Regions from separate parts of the Streptomyces similanensis genome, predicted to be linked through region 2. Evidence: riboswitches for the same ligand, from Rfam matches in the RefSeq annotation. Region 2 holds a riboswitch; the other holds the start of a gene.
What was found. A riboswitch is a leader RNA that binds a small molecule or an ion and turns the genes downstream of it on or off. The one in region 2 is predicted to bind S-adenosylmethionine.
Positions count from the first base shown of each region.

Region 1: it holds a riboswitch for S-adenosylmethionine, as region 2 does, so the genes downstream of both, ABEB07_RS01460 (aminotransferase class V-fold PLP-dependent enzyme) here and thrC (threonine synthase) in region 2, are expected to answer to the same signal.

Region 1 is NZ_BAABKC010000005.1:22,385-30,486, reverse strand. It holds gene qcrB (cytochrome bc1 complex cytochrome b subunit) at 1-539, shown strand, start outside; gene trpD (anthranilate phosphoribosyltransferase) at 690-1,754, shown strand; SAM riboswitch class IV at 1,884-2,000, shown strand; gene ABEB07_RS01460 (aminotransferase class V-fold PLP-dependent enzyme) at 2,197-3,558, shown strand; gene ABEB07_RS01455 (Lrp/AsnC family transcriptional regulator) at 3,592-3,873, opposite strand; gene ABEB07_RS01450 (rhomboid family intramembrane serine protease) at 3,870-4,673, opposite strand; gene ABEB07_RS01445 (hypothetical protein) at 4,828-5,067, shown strand; gene ABEB07_RS01440 (NYN domain-containing protein) at 5,128-6,477, shown strand; gene ABEB07_RS01435 (C40 family peptidase) at 6,747-7,799, shown strand; gene ABEB07_RS01430 (C40 family peptidase) at 8,078-8,102, shown strand, end outside.
Region 2 is NZ_BAABKC010000013.1:124,171-132,272, reverse strand. It holds gene groL (chaperonin GroEL) at 177-1,799, opposite strand; gene ABEB07_RS05730 (cold-shock protein) at 2,170-2,373, opposite strand; gene ABEB07_RS05725 (MoaD/ThiS family protein) at 2,812-3,087, opposite strand; gene thrC (threonine synthase) at 3,084-4,373, opposite strand; SAM riboswitch class I at 4,391-4,549, opposite strand; gene ABEB07_RS05715 (glucosyl-3-phosphoglycerate synthase) at 4,733-5,704, shown strand; gene ABEB07_RS05710 (alpha,alpha-trehalose-phosphate synthase (UDP-forming)) at 5,782-7,215, shown strand; gene otsB (trehalose-phosphatase) at 7,271-8,102, opposite strand, start outside.

The DNA of each region.
Region 1 (8,102 bases), on a different contig from region 2:
GGCGCGAGCACCACATCCTGGACCGGCCGCGCAACGCCCCGACCCGCACCGCCTTCGGCGCCGCGTGGATCTCGTGGTACTTCGTGCTGCTGGTCGGCGGCGGCAACGACCTGTGGGCCACCCACTTCCACCTGTCGATCAACGCGATCACCTGGTTCGTCCGGATCTCGTTCTTCGTCATGCCGCTCATCGTGTTCGTCATCACCAAGCGGATCTGCCTCGGCCTCCAGCGCCGGGACAAGGAGAAGGTGCTGCACGGCCGCGAGTCCGGCATCATCAAGCGCCTGCCGCACGGTGAGTTCATCGAGGTGCACGAGCCGCTCAGCCAGGAGCAGCTGTACACGCTCACCGCGCACCAGCAGTACGAGCCGGTCGAGATCGGCCCGGCGGTCGACGAGAACGGCGTCGAGCGCAAGGTGTCGGGCACGGCGAAGCTGCGCGCCAAGCTCAGCAACGCCTACTACGGCGAGGACAACCAGATCTCCAAGCCGACTGTCGAGGAGTACAAGGAGATCACGAGTGGCCACGGCCACCACTGATCACTGACCCCTGAGCGTCGCCACGCCAGGTCGAAGGGCCCCGTTCCGAACCCCGGACGGGGCCCTTCGCCGTGCGCGGGGGTCGATAGGGTGGAGGCGATCGACGACTACGCGTCCCGGTGCCCCGGGGCGCCGACCCAGGAGCGGCTGATGAGCGCTGTGACCCCCGCTGGAGGCGACACCGCGGCGGGCCGTTCCTGGCCCGCCGTGCTGAACGGTCTGCTGGACGGCCGCGACCTCAGGGCCGACGACACCGCCTGGGCGATGGACCGGATCATGGGCGGCGAGGCGACGGACGCGCAGATCGCCGGGTTCGCGGTGGCGCTGCGCGCCAAGGGCGCCACCGTCGAGGAGATCACCGGCCTGGTGCGCACGATGTACGAGCACGCCAACGTGATCACGGTGCCCGGCGACACCGTCGACATCGTCGGCACCGGCGGCGACGGCGCCAAGACGGTGAACATCTCCACGATGTCCTCCATCGTCGTCGCCGGCGCCGGCGCGAAGGTCGTCAAGCACGGCAACCGGGCCGCGTCCTCCGCCTCCGGCGCCTCCGACGTGCTGGAGAAGCTGGGCGTGAACCTGGACCTGACCCCGCGTCGGGTGGTGGAGGTCGCCGAGGAGGCCGGGATCACCTTCTGCTTCGCGGTGAAGTTCCACCCGGCCCTGCGCCACGTGGGCGCGGCGCGCGGCCAGTTGGGCATCCGGACGGTGTTCAACCTGCTCGGTCCGCTGACCAACCCGGCCAAGGTGCGCGCGCAGGCGGTGGGCGTCGCCGTGGCGCACGAGGCGCCGATCGTCGCGGGCGTCTTCGCCGAGCGCGGCAACTCCTCCCTGGTCTTCCGGGGTGACGACGGCCTGGACGAGCTGACCACGACGGCCACCTCCCGGGTGTGGGTGGTGCGCGACGGCCGGGTCGCCGAGGAGACCTTCGACCCGCGGGACGTGGGCCTGGAACTGGTGCCCGTGGAGGCGCTGCGCGGCGCCGACGCCTCGTACAACGCGGAGGTGGCCCGCCGGCTGCTGGACGGCGAGCGGGGGCCCGTACGGGACGCCGTGCTGCTGAACTCGGCGGCGGCGCTGGTGGCGCTGAAGCCGGACTCCGGGACGCTGGTGGAGCGGATCAGGGCGGGCATGGAGCGGGCGGCGGAGTCCATCGACTCCGGGGCGGCCCGGCGCACGCTGGAGCGCTGGGTGGCCGCGAGCAACGCCTGACGGCTCCGACGGCCCACGGGGGCCGCGGGGGCCGTGGGGGCCGTGGGTGCCGCCCCGAGGACCCGGCGCGGTCCCGCGATCCGGACAGGGGTTGCGGGACCGCGATCAGTTCGCGTACGTTCCTGTCCAGGTCATGAGTGACAGCCATGTGGCCCCGGCCGGCTGTCCGGCAACCCTCCGTCCGTGGCGGGGTGCCCCGGGTGAAGACCAGGTCGTAGGCAGCGAGGTCTACGGCAAGCGCGGACCCCTCGCACGCTTCTCGGAAAGCGTGGGGCCAGGGGTCCTGGTCGTTCGAGGGAGCCTTCCGTGAGCAAGCGAATGCGCTAGGGCCGCAGAGCCCCGCCTCCGCATTTCCCCTTTTTTCCACCGTGCTTGAGCCGCGTGACGCCTTGTCGTGCCCGCTCGTGCGGTGAATCGCGCCTGCTTTCACGGGAGTTGTGTCATGTCTGTCTCCACCCTCGCCGCCGACCAGTCCGTTTGTGCCCCGCTGCCCGTTCTGGGGCGGGATGTCACCGTGCCGCTGGTGACCGGCGGGGAGGTCGGCTACGCCGCTCTCGACTACGCGGCCAGCGCCCCCGCCCTCCAGCGCGTCTGGGACGACGTGGCCGCGTACGCCCCCTACTACGGCAGCGTCCACCGCGGCGCCGGCTACCTCTCGCAGCTGTCCACCGACCTGTTCGAGAACGCCCGCCGCACGGTCGCGGAGTTCCTCGGCTGCCGGACGGACGACCAGGTGGTGTTCACCCGCTCCACCACCGACTCGCTCAACCTGCTGGCCCGCGCGCTGCCCGCCGACTGCCGGGTGTTCGTCTTCGAGACCGAGCACCACGCCTCGCTGCTGCCCTGGCGCGACGCCCAGGTGACCTACCTGAACGCCCCGCGCACCCCGGAGCAGGCGGTCGCCACCCTGGAGCGGGCGCTCGCCGACCGCGAGCCGTACGGTCCCGCGCTGGTCTGCGTCACCGGCGCCTCCAACGTCACCGGCGAGCTGTGGCCGGTGCGCGAGCTGGCCGCCGCCGCCCACGCGCACGGCGCCCGGATCGTCCTGGACGCCGCCCAGCTCGCCCCGCACCACCCGGTGTCCGTCGCGGACCTGGACGTCGACTGGGTCGCCTTCTCCGGGCACAAGCTGTACGCCCCGTTCGGCGCCGGAGTGCTGGCGGGCCGCGCGGACTGGCTGCGCGCGGCCGACCCGTACCTCGCGGGCGGCGGCGCGAGCCGCAGGGTCTCCCGGCGCGCCGACGGCGGCGTGGACGTGGAGTGGCACGAGAGCGCCGCCCGCCACGAGGCCGGCTCCCCGAACGTCATCGGCGCCTACTCCATCGCCTCCGCCTGCAAGGCGCTGACCGAGGCCGGCTTCGACTCCCTGGTGGCCCGCGAGCGGCGTCTGATCGCGACGGTGCGGGCCGGACTGGCCGAGGTGCCCGAGGTCAGGGTGCTCTCGCTGTTCGGGGACGACGCCCCGCGGGTCGGCGTCATCTCGTTCGTCGTCGAGGGCTGGAACAGCTCCCACTTCGCCGCCGCGCTCTCCGCCGAGTACGGCATCGGCGTGCGCGACGGGCTCTTCTGCGCCCACCCGCTGGTGCGCACGCTGCTCGGCAGCGACCCGCAGAGCCAGGGCGAGTGCGGCGCCCCCGAGGCCGCGCCCGGCGAGAAGTCCCTCAACGCCATCCGGGTCAGCTTCGGCGCCGGCACCCCGGACGAGCACGTCGAGCGGTTCGTGACGGCGGTGCGGGAACTGGTCCGCGACGGCGCGAAGTGGCGCTACCGCACCGAGGACGGCCGCTGCGTCCCCGCGGTGTGAACCGTACGGCCCGCGCGGGCGGCGTACGCCCGGTCAGGAGTCCAGGCCGATGGCGAACGCCGCCTCCAGGTCGTGCTGCGAGTACGTCCGGAACGCCACGTGCGTGTCCGTCGCCTCCACGCCGGGGATCTTGCTGATCCGGCCCGGGATGATCTCGGCCAGGTCCTCGTGCCGGCCCACCCGCACCATGGCGATCAGGTCGTAGGTGCCGGTGACGGAGAAGACCTCGCTCACGCTCTCCAGCGAGGCGATCCGCTCGGCGATCTCGGGGATCCGGTCCACGCTGGTCTTGATGAGGACGATCGCGGTGATCACGGCTGGTTCTCTCCCTCGGGGGCCGGAGCGGGGCTGGCCTTCACTCTAGTCGTCCGCCCGGCGCCCACCGCCGCCCCGCCGGAGCCCCGGCCGCGGCGGCCGTGCCCGCCGAACCGGGCCCACGCGAAGAGGAAGCCGAGCCCGAAGCCCACCACGTGCGCCAGATAGGCCACCCCCGGCCCCTGAGCGGCCCGGCCCGCCGCCAGCCACTGAAGGGCCGCCCAGAACGGCAGCACCACCCACGCCGGCAGCCGCAGCGGCAGGAAGAACAGGAACGGCAGCACGCTGGTCACCCGCGCCCTCGGGAACAGGTAGAGGAAGGCGCCGAGCACCGCCGAGATCGCCCCGGAGGCTCCCACCAGGCTCTGGTCCGAACCGGCGTGGGCGACGGCGTAGCCCACCAGGGCGAGGTAGCCGCAGCCGGCGTAGAACAGCGTGAACCGCGTCCGGCCCATGCGCTCCTCGGTCATCGCCCCGAAGACGTGCAGGAAGAGCATGTTGCCGAGCAGGTGCACCCAGCTGCCGTGCACGAACAGGGCGGTGGCCGGGGTGAGGGCGGCGCGGGCGGAGCCGGTGAACAGGTCGGCCGGGATCACGCCCCAGCGCCGGAAGTAGGTCTGCTGCGCGGCGAGCAGCGCGTCCCCGGTGCCGTAGGCGGGGTTCAGTCCCCCGGCCGGGCCGATCACGAAGACCGCGCAGCACAGGACGATCAGCGTCCTGGTCACCGGCGCCGGCGTGGTCCGCGCCGCCCGGAGGGCCCTGGCCGCCCGGACGGCCACCGTGTTCCTGTACCCGCTCATGTGCACAGAGCATGGCGTAACGGGACGCATCAGCACAGACCGCCTCGCCGCCGTGGACACCCGGGCGGCGAGGGCCCGGCAGGCCGTAGGGTTACGAGCCGGCGCTCCGGGGAAGCTGGCGCGTCACGGAGACGAGAAGGAAAGTGAAGCCTCGATGACGGTTCCCCTGCCGACCGCCACGACACGGTGGCGCTGCACCCTCTGCGGCAACCTCACCCGCTTCGACGTGACCCGCTCGTCGAAGGTCGTGGAGTACGTCCACCTGGACCTGGCCGGCGAGCCCACCGTCGAGGAACGCGAAGTGGTCAGTGAGACCATCGAGTCGGTCCGCTGCCGCTGGTGCAACGCGGTGGACAAGGTGGAACTCGTGGACAGGCCGGGCGCCGGCTCCTGAGCGGAGCGGGCCCCTACAGGCGATCCCCGGACGGGGATCAGGCAAGACATTGGGGTGAGGATGGTGGAGACACGAGGCGGGGAGCCGGACGACGGCGCCGCTGAGGTGCTCGACCGTCCCCTGCCCGACGGTGTGCGGCGCCGGGTGGTGCAGATCGTGGCCGACGCCTTCGGCCGGCTGACCGTGGCCGAGCTGCCGGCCCAGCTGCGCCAGTACGCCCGGTTCGCGCCCAACCGCCGGGCCAAGTTCGCCGGCAACGCGATGGCGGCGGCGCTGGAGGGCGACACGCTGTTCCGGCAGCGGGTGGGGGAGAAGTTCAGAGAGGCCGAGCCGGAGCTGTCCGGCGCCCTGGACTCCGGCTCCCCGCCCCCGGCCGCGGACCCGCTCGACGTGGCGGCCGCGGCCTACGTACTGCGCCCGCCGGGCTGGGTGAAGCTGGTGACCGCCGCCGGCGAGGAGGTGCAGCGCGCGCACGCGGAGCGGGCCGGCGAGGAGAGCCGGGCCGAGCTGGAGCGGCTGCGCGCCGAGCTCGCCGCGGCCCGCGAGCTGACCCGCGCGGAGACCGAGCGGCTGCGCGCCGAGCTGGACTCGGCCAGGAAGGAGACCGAGGCGCTGCACCGCAAGCTGCGCGCCGCGCTCAGCGACGTCAAGCGCGGTGAGGCGGCGCTGCGCAAGGCGCGGGCCGAGGCGGAGGCGGTGCGCGCCGAGGGGCAGACGCAGGTGTCGGCCGCGGAGAGCGAGACCCGGCGGCTCAAGGCGCGCCTCGCCGAGGCGGAGTCCGCGCTGGAGGCCACCCGCAAGGCGGCCCGCGAGGGGCGCAGCGTGGAGGACATGCGGGTACGGCTGCTGCTGGACACCGTGCTCGACGCGGCCCAGGGGCTGCGCCGGGAGCTGGCGCTGCCGCCGGTGTCGGTGCGGCCGGCCGAGACCGTGGACGCGGTGGAGCCGGGGCGGATGACCCCGAAGGACATCGCCGCCCGCGCGCTGTCCGAGCACGACCCGGCGATCCTGGACCAGCTGCTGGAGCTGCCGCAGGCGCACCTGGTCGTCGACGGCTACAACGTCACCAAGACCGGCTATCCGCAGATGCCGCTGGAGAAGCAGCGCCTCAGACTGCTCGGCCAGCTCTCACAGCTCGCCGCGCAGACCGGCGCCGAGGTCACCTGTGTCTTCGACGGCGCCGAACTGGTGGCGCCGGTGCTGCTCGCGCCGCCGCGCGGGGTGCGGGTGCTGTTCTCCAAGCCGGGGGTGACCGCGGACGAGCTGATCCGCCAGCTGGTGCGGGCCGAGCCGCCCGGCCGGCCGGTCATCGTCGCCTCCACCGACCGCGAGGTCGCCGACGGGGTCGCGAAGGCCGGGGCGCGGCCGGTCGCGTCGGCGATGCTGCTGAAGCGCTTCTCGCGGGGCTGAAGCCGCGCGCCCGGCCGGCCGCGCGACCGAAAACGGGCATAAGGCAATTCGCGCCGCAATCCCAACGTAGGGGTGTAACGCCCGAATTGGCCGACGCGTCGGTGTCGCTCAGCGTCAACCTGAGTTCACTTCTCGTGAGTTGAGTGCAAAGAAACCTCTCGGGAGGCGGTATTTTCTGTTGTGGGATTTGAATTCATCACGATGAGGTCACTAGGGTCTGCCTTCGAACCTCCAAGCGGGTGATCACCCAAAAGAAGGAGATCGCTTCCGTGGCGTCCCACCGTCGACCCAAGCAGCCCAGCCGCGCACGTGTGACCGTGCTCACCGCGACAGCGGCGGCGGCCGTCGCGATCAGCGCCCAGGCGGCCAACGCGGCGCCGAGCGAGAAGCCGAGCAAGGACGAGGTCAAGTCCAAGGTCGACGCGCTCTACGAGCAGGCGGAGCAGGCCACCGAGAAGTACAACGGCGCCAAGGAGAAGCAGGAGAAGCTCCAGAAGGAGATCTCCACGATCCAGGACAACGTCGCCCGCGGTCAGCAGGACCTCAACAAGCTGCGCGACGGCATCGGTTCGATGGCGGCCGGCCAGTACCGCACCGGCGGCATCGACCCCTCGCTCCAGCTCTTCCTCTCCGCCGACCCGGACGACTACCTGGACAAGGCCTCCACCCTCGACCAGGTCAGCGGCCAGCAGGCCGACGGTCTGAAGAAGATCCAGGACAAGCAGCGCGAACTCGCCCAGGAGCGCGCCGAGGCCGGCGCCAAGCTCAAGGACCTCTCCGCCACCCGCACCGAGCTGGGCAACAAGAAGAAGGAAGTCCAGAGCAAGCTCGCCGAGGCGCAGAAGCTGCTCAACTCCCTGACCGCGCAGGAGAAGGCGGCCCTGACCGCCGAGCAGAACCGCGCCAGCCGGGCCAGCGAGCGCGCCGCCCTGAACAGCGACACCGGCAACCCCGGCAAGATCTCCGCCGGTTCCGGCCGGGCCGGCGCCGCCTTCTCCGCGGCGCAGAGCAAGATAGGCTCCGCCTACGTCTACGGCGCCACCGGCCCGTCCTCCTTCGACTGCTCGGGCCTGACCTCCTGGGCCTACGCGCAGGCCGGCGTCTCCATCCCGCGCACCTCCGAGTCGCAGGCCAACATCGGCCAGCGCATCTACTCGCAGAGCCAGCTCCAGGTCGGCGACCTCGTCTTCTTCTACGGCGACCTGCACCACGTCGGCCTGTACGCGGGCAACGGCCAGGTGCTGCACGCCCCGCACACCGGAGCCGTGGTGCGCTACGAGGCCATCGGCAACATGCCCTTCCAGTTCGGCGTCCGCGTCTGACACCCGCCGCCGACCCGGCCCGGGCCCGCCCGGGCCGCGTCCGGATCACGGCCCCGTACCGCCCGAACGGGCGAATCACGGCGGCCCGCAGCGACCCCGCGCCCCGCCTCTGACCTGTGTCGGAGGCGGGGCGCAGCGCTGTGCGCGCGCCGAGGCGTTTTGGCCGGTGCGTCACCGCGCGGCTACTGTCTGCCGCGTTTCCCCGCCGCCGGGGCGCACCGCCCCCCGGCGGTGGGGAGACCGCCAACCGTCAGCCAGTGCAGGGAGTTCGGCTTCCCGTGGGGTCTCATCGCCGCCGTGCGT
Region 2 (8,102 bases):
GACGTGATACCCAGTGGTATGTGCATGCGCATGGAGTCTGACACCGCCGCGCGCCCCGGTATTCCGCTCCCGCCGCGAAGTGACCCGGAACACGCCCGAGGGCGGCGTCCCCTGTCGTGTTCGACAGGGGACGCCGCCCTCGGGGTGCGACGGACGGGTCCGATCCTCGGTGAGGATCAGAAGTCCATGTCACCGCCCGGCATGCCGCCGCCGGCCGGCGCGGCGGCCTTCTCCGGCTTGTCGGCGATGACGGCCTCGGTGGTGAGGAACAGCGCGGCGATCGACGCGGCGTTCTGCAGCGCGGAGCGCGTCACCTTGGCCGGGTCGATGATGCCCTCGGCGACCAGGTCGACGTACTCGCCGGTCGCGGCGTTCAGGCCGTGGCCCGGGGTCAGGTTGCGCACCTTCTCCACCACGACACCGCCTTCGAGGCCGGCGTTGACGGCGATCTGCTTCAGCGGGGCCTCGAGCGCCAGCTTGACGGCGGCGGCACCGGTGGCCTCGTCGCCCTCCAGCTCCAGCTTCTCGAACACCTGGGTGGCCTGGAGCAGGGCCACGCCGCCACCGGCGACGATGCCCTCCTCGACGGCCGCCTTGGCGTTGCGCACGGCGTCCTCGATGCGGTGCTTGCGCTCCTTGAGCTCCACCTCGGTGGCGGCGCCGGCCTTGATGACCGCGACACCGCCGGCGAGCTTCGCCAGGCGCTCCTGGAGCTTCTCGCGGTCGTAGTCGGAGTCGCTGTTCTCGATCTCGGCGCGGATCTGGTTCACCCGGCCGCCCACCTGCTCCGAGGAGCCGGCGCCGTCGACGATGGTGGTCTCGTCCTTGGTGATGACCACCTTGCGGGCCTTGCCCAGCAGGTCGACGGTGGCGTTCTCCAGCTTGAGGCCGACCTCCTCGGAGATGACCTCGCCGCCCGTGAGGATGGCGATGTCGCCGAGCATGGCCTTGCGGCGGTCGCCGAAGCCCGGGGCCTTGACGGCGACGGACTTGAAGGTGCCGCGGATCTTGTTCACGACCAGGGTCGACAGGGCCTCGCCCTCGACGTCCTCGGCGATGATCAGCAGCGGCTTGCCCGACTGCATGACCTTCTCCAGCAGCGGGAGCAGGTCCTTGACCGAGGAGATCTTGGAGTTGGCGATGAGGATGTACGGGTCCTCCAGCACCGCCTCCATGCGCTCCATGTCGGTCGCGAAGTAGGCGGAGATGTAGCCCTTGTCGAAGCGCATGCCCTCGGTGAGCTCGAGCTCCAGACCGAAGGTCTGCGACTCCTCGACGGTGATGACGCCTTCCTTGCCGACCTTGTCCATGGCCTCGGCGATCAGCTCGCCGATCTGGGTGTCGGCGGCGGAGATGGAGGCGGTGGAGGCGATCTGCTCCTTGGTCTCGACCTCCTTGGCCTGGTCGAGCAGGGCGGCGGAGACGGCCTCGACGGCCTTCTCGATACCGCGCTTGAGGGCCATCGGGTTGGCGCCGGCGGCCACGTTGCGCAGGCCCTCGCGGACCAGCGCCTGGGCGAGGACGGTGGCGGTGGTCGTACCGTCGCCGGCGACGTCGTCCGTCTTCTTGGCGACTTCCTTGACCAGCTCGGCGCCGATCTTCTCGTACGGGTCCTCGAGCTCGATCTCCTTGGCGATGGAGACACCGTCGTTGGTGATCGTGGGAGCGCCCCACTTCTTCTCGAGGACGACGTTGCGGCCCTTGGGGCCGAGGGTCACCTTGACGGCGTCCGCGAGCTGGTTCATGCCGCGCTCGAGGCCTCGCCGCGCCTCCTCGTCGAACGCGATGATCTTGGCCATGTGAAGTGGTCCCTCCAGGACTGGGGGTGATTCCTTCGGACCGCGCCCGCGCCCGCGACGGACGGCTCGCGCACCTCGTGGTTCCTTGCCCCACCCGGTCCGCGGGCCTCACCGACCCGGTCCTCGTTGTCACTCTCACCTTCAGAGTGCTAACGCAATGATTAGCACTCGACCCCCGAGAGTGCAAGCGCCTTCGACGACGCCGCCACCCCGCTCCGCCCCCCGCGAACACACCGCCGTCCACACCGCCGTCCACGCCGCCGGCGCACGGCCCCGGCCGCCGGCGCACCCCCGCCCGCACACGCCGAGGGGCCCGCACCGCCGATGGCGGTGCGGGCCCCTCGAAGAACGCTTGCGGTGGCCGCGCGATTCAGGCCGTCACGCGGACCATGTCGGCCTGCGGACCCTTCTGGCCCTGCGAGATCTCGAACTCGACCCGCTGACCCTCTTCCAGCGAGCGGTAGCCGTCCATCTGGATCGCGCTGTAGTGGACGAAGACGTCCGCACCACCGTCGACCGCGATGAAGCCGTACCCCTTCTCCGCGTTGAACCACTTGACGGTGCCCTGAGCCATGCCTAACTCCCCTATTACTGGCCCTTGCACAGATCCGCACTTCGCGGATCCGGGTCAGACCTCACTCCCCGTGGACGGGGGCGTGCGCCGGAACGCGTCGACCGCGGCTGAATGTATCTGTCCAACTGCCGTCCGCAACAGGTCAATCGGACGAGAATTCTGGACGGGAGCGGTCCGGAATGTGGTGAGAATTCGGCCCGATTCAGGTCAACTCGGGCTACACAAAAAAGACAAATGCCGCGAAAAGCGAGCACACTTTGGCTACTTCTCATCGTCGTGCGGCAGGAAAACGGGGCTTCCTGATCCACGGATCAGGAGCGCGTTCCCCAACTCTACCGCGCTCAATCACACAGAATTGCCCCCTCCGTTTCTCTCACGGAGGGGGCAGTCCGGCGAACACCGGGTAATCGGGATCGCCCGGGCGGATCCCGGCGCGGATCAGCCGCCGGCGACCGCCGGGATGATCGACACGCCGGCGCCGTCCGGGGTGGCGGTCTCAAGGCCCTGCTCGAAGCGGACGTCGTCGTCGTTGACGTAGACGTTGACGAAGCGGCGCAGCTTGCCCTGGTCGTCCAGGACCCGCGCGGAGATGCCCGTGTGGTGCTTCTCCAGGTCGGCGATGACGTCGGCGAGGGTCGCGCCCTCGGCGCTCACCTCGGCCTGACCGCCGGTGTAGGTGCGCAGGATGGTGGGGATGCGAACGGTCACGCTCATGATGCGAGGCCAGCCTCTCGGAAGGAGTCCAGGGTCGGGCGGATGGTCGCGGTCAGGCCGGTGCCCGCCACCGCGTCCAGGGTCTTCAGGCCGTCGCCGGTGTTGAGGACGACGGTGGTCTTCGCCGGGTCGAGGAGGCCGGCCTCGACCAGCTTCCTCGTCACGCCGACCGTCACCCCGCCCGCCGTCTCGGCGAAGATGCCCTCGGTGCGGGCGAGCAGCTTGATCGCGTCCACCACCTGCGCGTCCGTCACGTCCTCCACCGCGCCGCCGGTGCGCCGGGCGATGTCCAGGACGTAGGGGCCGTCGGCCGGGTTGCCGATGGCCAGGGACTTGGCGATGGTGTTCGGCTTCTGCGGCCGCACCACGTCGTGCCCGGCCTTGTAGGCGGTGGACACCGGCGAGCAGCCCTCGGCCTGGGCGCCGAAGATCTTGTACGGCTTGTCCGCGACCAGACCGAGCTTGATCAGCTCCTGGAGGCCCTTGTCGATCTTGGTGAGCTGCGAGCCGGAGGCGATCGGGACGACGATCTGGTCCGGCAGCTCCCAGCCGAGCTGCTCGCAGATCTCGTACGCCAGCGTCTTGGAGCCCTCGGCGTAGTACGGCCGCAGGTTGACGTTGACGAAGCCCCAGCCCTCGCCGGCCGGGTCGCCGATCAGTTCGGAGCAGAAGCGGTTGACGTCGTCGTAGTTGCCCTCGATGCCGACGAGTTCGCCGCCGTAGACGGCGGCCATGACGACCTTGCCCTGTTCCAGGTCGTGCGGGATGAACACGCAGGAGCGGAAGCCGGCGCGGGCGGCGGCGGCGCCGACGGCGCCGGCCAGGTTGCCGGTGGAGGAGCAGGACAGGGTGGTGAAGCCGAAGGCGCGGGCGGCCTCCAGGGCCTGCGCGACGACCCGGTCCTTGAAGGAGTGGGTCGGGTTGCCGGAGTCGTCCTTGACGAACAGCTTGCCGGCGTCGACGCCGAGTTCGGCGGCCAGGCGGTCGGCCTGGACGAGCTTGGTCCAGCCCGGGTTGATGTTCGGCTTGTCGGCCACGTCGGCGGGGACGGGCAGCAGCGGGGCGTAGCGCCAGATGTTGGCGGGGCCCGCCTCGATCCTCTTGCGCAGTTCCTCGGCGTCGTAGGCCGAGAAGTCGTAGGCGATCTCCAGCGGGCCGAAACACTCCTCGCAGGCGAAGACCGGGCCGAGGGGCACGCGGTGACCGCACTCCCGGCAGCTCAGCGCCGCGGCGGGGCCGAGGTCTACGGTGGAGTCGGTGCTGCTTGCAACTGTCTGCACAGCCATGGAGGCGAGGCCCTTTCTCCTCATCTTCCTCACGACGCATCTCGCCGTGAGACGGATTTGGCACCTTCCCTAGCCGGGAGCCTCGCGGAAACGATCGCGCCGGGCGATCTACGAGACCGGCTGGAGGGTTGCCGGGGCTTCATCGGGCCGTGTCCCTCTGCCCCTCTGGATGAGCGGTATTCGATTGTGAGTCGCGGCGACCCCGGCATGCGATGGTCATCCGCGTTGTTCAAGACTGTAACCGAAGGCCGGGACAGTGAGAGAGAGTCGTCCGAACCGCGAGACAGATCACAGGATGATGTGATCCGTGCCGCAGGACGTGGCGAAGTCGTCCGAGCAGGAGTGAGGAGCCGTCGACCGTGCTGGAAGAAGTCGAGCGCTGGCTGAGGACGCGGTCTTGGTCCGTGACCGACCGCCCGTTGCGGACGGTGCTGGCCGCCAAGCGCGCGAGCGGCTCGACCGTCAGCGTGGTGCTGCCCGCGCTGAACGAGGAGGCGACGGTCGGGCAGATCGTCGCGGTGATCCGCGAGGAGCTGATGCGGCGGGCGCCGCTGGTGGACGAGATCGTGGTCGTCGACTCCGGCTCCACCGACCGCACCTCCGAGGTGGCCGCGGCGGCCGGCGCGCGGGTGGTGCACCGCGACGCGATCCTCCCCCGCGTCCCGGCGGTGCCCGGCAAGGGCGAGGTGCTGTGGCGCTCGCTGCTGGTCACCGGCGGGGACGTGGTCTGCTTCGTGGACGCCGATCTGCGCGAGTTCTCCGCCGACTTCGTCACCGGCATCGTCGGCCCGCTGCTCACCGACCCCGAGGTGCAGCTGGTCAAGGCGATGTACGACCGTCCGCTGACCGTCGCCGACGGCAGCGCCGCCGGGACCGCGGCGGCCGGGCAGGGCGGCCGGGTCACCGAGCTGATGGCCCGCCCGCTGCTGAACATGCACTGGCCGCAGCTGGCCGGCTTCGTGCAGCCACTCGGCGGCGAGTACGCCGCGCGCCGCTCGCTGCTGGAGCGGCTGCCGTTCCCGGTCGGCTACGGCGTCGAGCTGGGGATGCTGGTGGACGCGCTGCACCTGGTCGGCCTGGACGCGCTCGCCCAGGTCGACGTCGGGGTGCGGCTGCACCGGCACCAGGACGGCCAGGCGCTCGGCCGGATGGCCGCCGCCATCTACCGCACCGCCCAGCTGCGCCTGGCCCGCGGCCATCTGATCCGCCCCGCCCTCACCCAGTTCGAACGCGGCGCGAGCGGCTTCGAGCCGCGCACCCACTCGGTCGACACCGAGGAGCGCCCCCCGATGGCGGAGATCGCGGAGTACGCGGCCCGCCGGGTGGCGTGAGCGGCCCGGGGACGAAACCCCGCCGGCCCGTCCCCGGGCACGTTTGAGTGTTCGGGAGCCGGGCTAGGTTGAGGACCATGGCTTCAACGCACGGTGCCGAGGTGCTGGTCGCCTCCAATCGCGGACCGGTCTCCTACGAACTGCGCCCGGACGGCGGGGAGGGCACGCTGCACGCGAGACGCGGGGGCGGCGGCCTGGTCTCCGGGCTCTCCGCGATCGGCCCGGACGCCGGCGCCGTATGGGTGTGCGCCGCGCTGGGCGACGCGGACCGGGAGGCGGTGCGCCGCTTCGAGGGCGGGCGCCGGCTGCCGGCCGAGGACACCGGCGGCCAGCAGGTCCGGATGCTCGACATCGCCCCGGACGTCTTCTCCGACGCGTACAACGGCATCGCCAACTCGGTGCTGTGGTTCGTGCACCACATGCTCTACCAGACCCCGCTCGAACCCGCGTTCGACGCCGAGTTCCGGCGGCGGTGGGCGTCGTACGAGGCCTACAACCGGGCCTTCGCCGAGGCGCTCGCCGAGGAGGCGGCCGAGGGCGCGGCCGTGGTGGTGCAGGACTACCACCTCACGCTGGTGCCGGGCATGCTGCGCGACTTCCGGCCGGACGTGCGGATCGGGCACTTCTCGCACACCCCGTGGGCGCCGGTGGACTACTTCCGGATGCTGCCCGACGACATCGCCGAGCAGGTGCTGCGCGGCATGCTGGGCGCGGACCGGCTGGGCTTCCTCACCCGGCGCTGGGCGGACGCCTTCACCAGCTGCTGCGAGGCGCTGACCGGCGGGCTCGCCGGCACCCGGATCGGGGTGCACGGGCTGGGCGCGGACGCGGAGTTCCTGCGCGAGCGCGCGCACCGGGCCGACGTGAAGGAGCGGATGGCGGCGCTGCGCGAGGAGATCGGCATGGCGCCGGACGGCGGCGCGCGCCGCACGATCGTCCGGGTGGACCGCACCGAGCTGTCGAAGAACATCGTGCGCGGGCTGCTGGCCTACCGGCAGCTCCTCGACGACCGGCCCGAGTGGCGCGAACGGGTGGTCCACGTCGCCTTCGCCTACCCCTCCCGGCAGGACCTGGCCGTCTACCGGGAGTACACGGCCGAGGTGCGGCGCCTGGCCGAGGAGATCAACGCGCGCTACGGCACGCCCGGCTGGACCCCGGTCGTCCTGCACGTCGAGGACGACTTCGCGCGCTCGCTCGCGGCGTACCGGATCGCCGACGTGGCCCTGGTCAACCCGATCCGCGACGGCATGAACCTGGTCGCCAAGGAGGTCCCGGTCGTCTCCGACGCCGGCTGCGCGCTGGTGCTGTCCCGGGAGGCGGGCGCGTACGCGGAGCTGGGCGACGACGCGATCGTCGTCAACCCGTACGACGTGGTCGGCACCGCGGACGCCCTGCACGAGGCCCTGACCATGGCGGGCCCGGAGCGGGCGGAACGGAGCAAGCGCCTGGCCGCCGCCGCGACGGCCCTGCCCCCGGCCCAGTGGTTCCTGGACCAGCTGAACGAACTCTGAGGGCGGCCCGCGGCTCCCGGCCCCCGAGCGGGCGCCGGGGACGCGGCCCTTCGGGCTACGGCAGCTCGTCCGCCAGGCTCCGCAGCAGCCCGACCACGCCCGCCGGGCCCGCGACCACCAGGTCCGCCCGCTCGGACAGCTCGGTGACCTCGCTGCTCCCGCTGCACACCAGGACGCCCGGCACGCCGCCGGCGCGCAGCTTCTCCACCGCGGCGAAGGCGGGCAGGTCGCCGAGGTCGTCACCGGCGTAGAGGACCGAGGCGGCGCCCAGATCGCGGACGTACTCCGCCAGGGCCACGCCCTTGTCCATGCCCGGCGGGCGCAGCTCCAGCACCATCCGGCCCGGCTCCACGATCAGGCCGTTGCGGGCGGCCAGTCCGGCGAGCGGTTCGCGCAGCAGGTCGAAGGCGGCCTGCGGGTCCTCGGCGCGGCGGGTGTGCACGGCCAGCGAGCGCCCCTTCTCCTCGATCCAGGTGCCCCGCCAGGCGCCGATCCGGTCCAGGAAGCCCGGCAGTTCGGCGCGGACGGCGGCGACGCCGGGGTGCGGGGCCGGCGCGGTGACGTCGCCCGTCGCGGCGTCCCAGCGTTCGGCGCCGTAGTGGCCGAGGACGACGAGGTGTTCCAGGCCCGGCACGCCCGCGAAGCCGCCGTTGCGCACCGCGACGCCGGCCGGGCGGCCGGTGACCACCGCGACGGCGGCCACCTTCGGGGCCAGCGCGGCCAGCGCCGGCAGCGCCCCGGGGTGCGCCCGGGCCTGGTCCGGGTCGGGCACGATCGGGGCGAGCGTCCCGTCGAAGTCGAGTGCGATCACCGCCCGCTCCGGCCGCGCGAGCACGGCGGCGAGGCCGTCCCGGCCGGCCTGCGTGGCGGGGGTCGGCAGGGAGGCG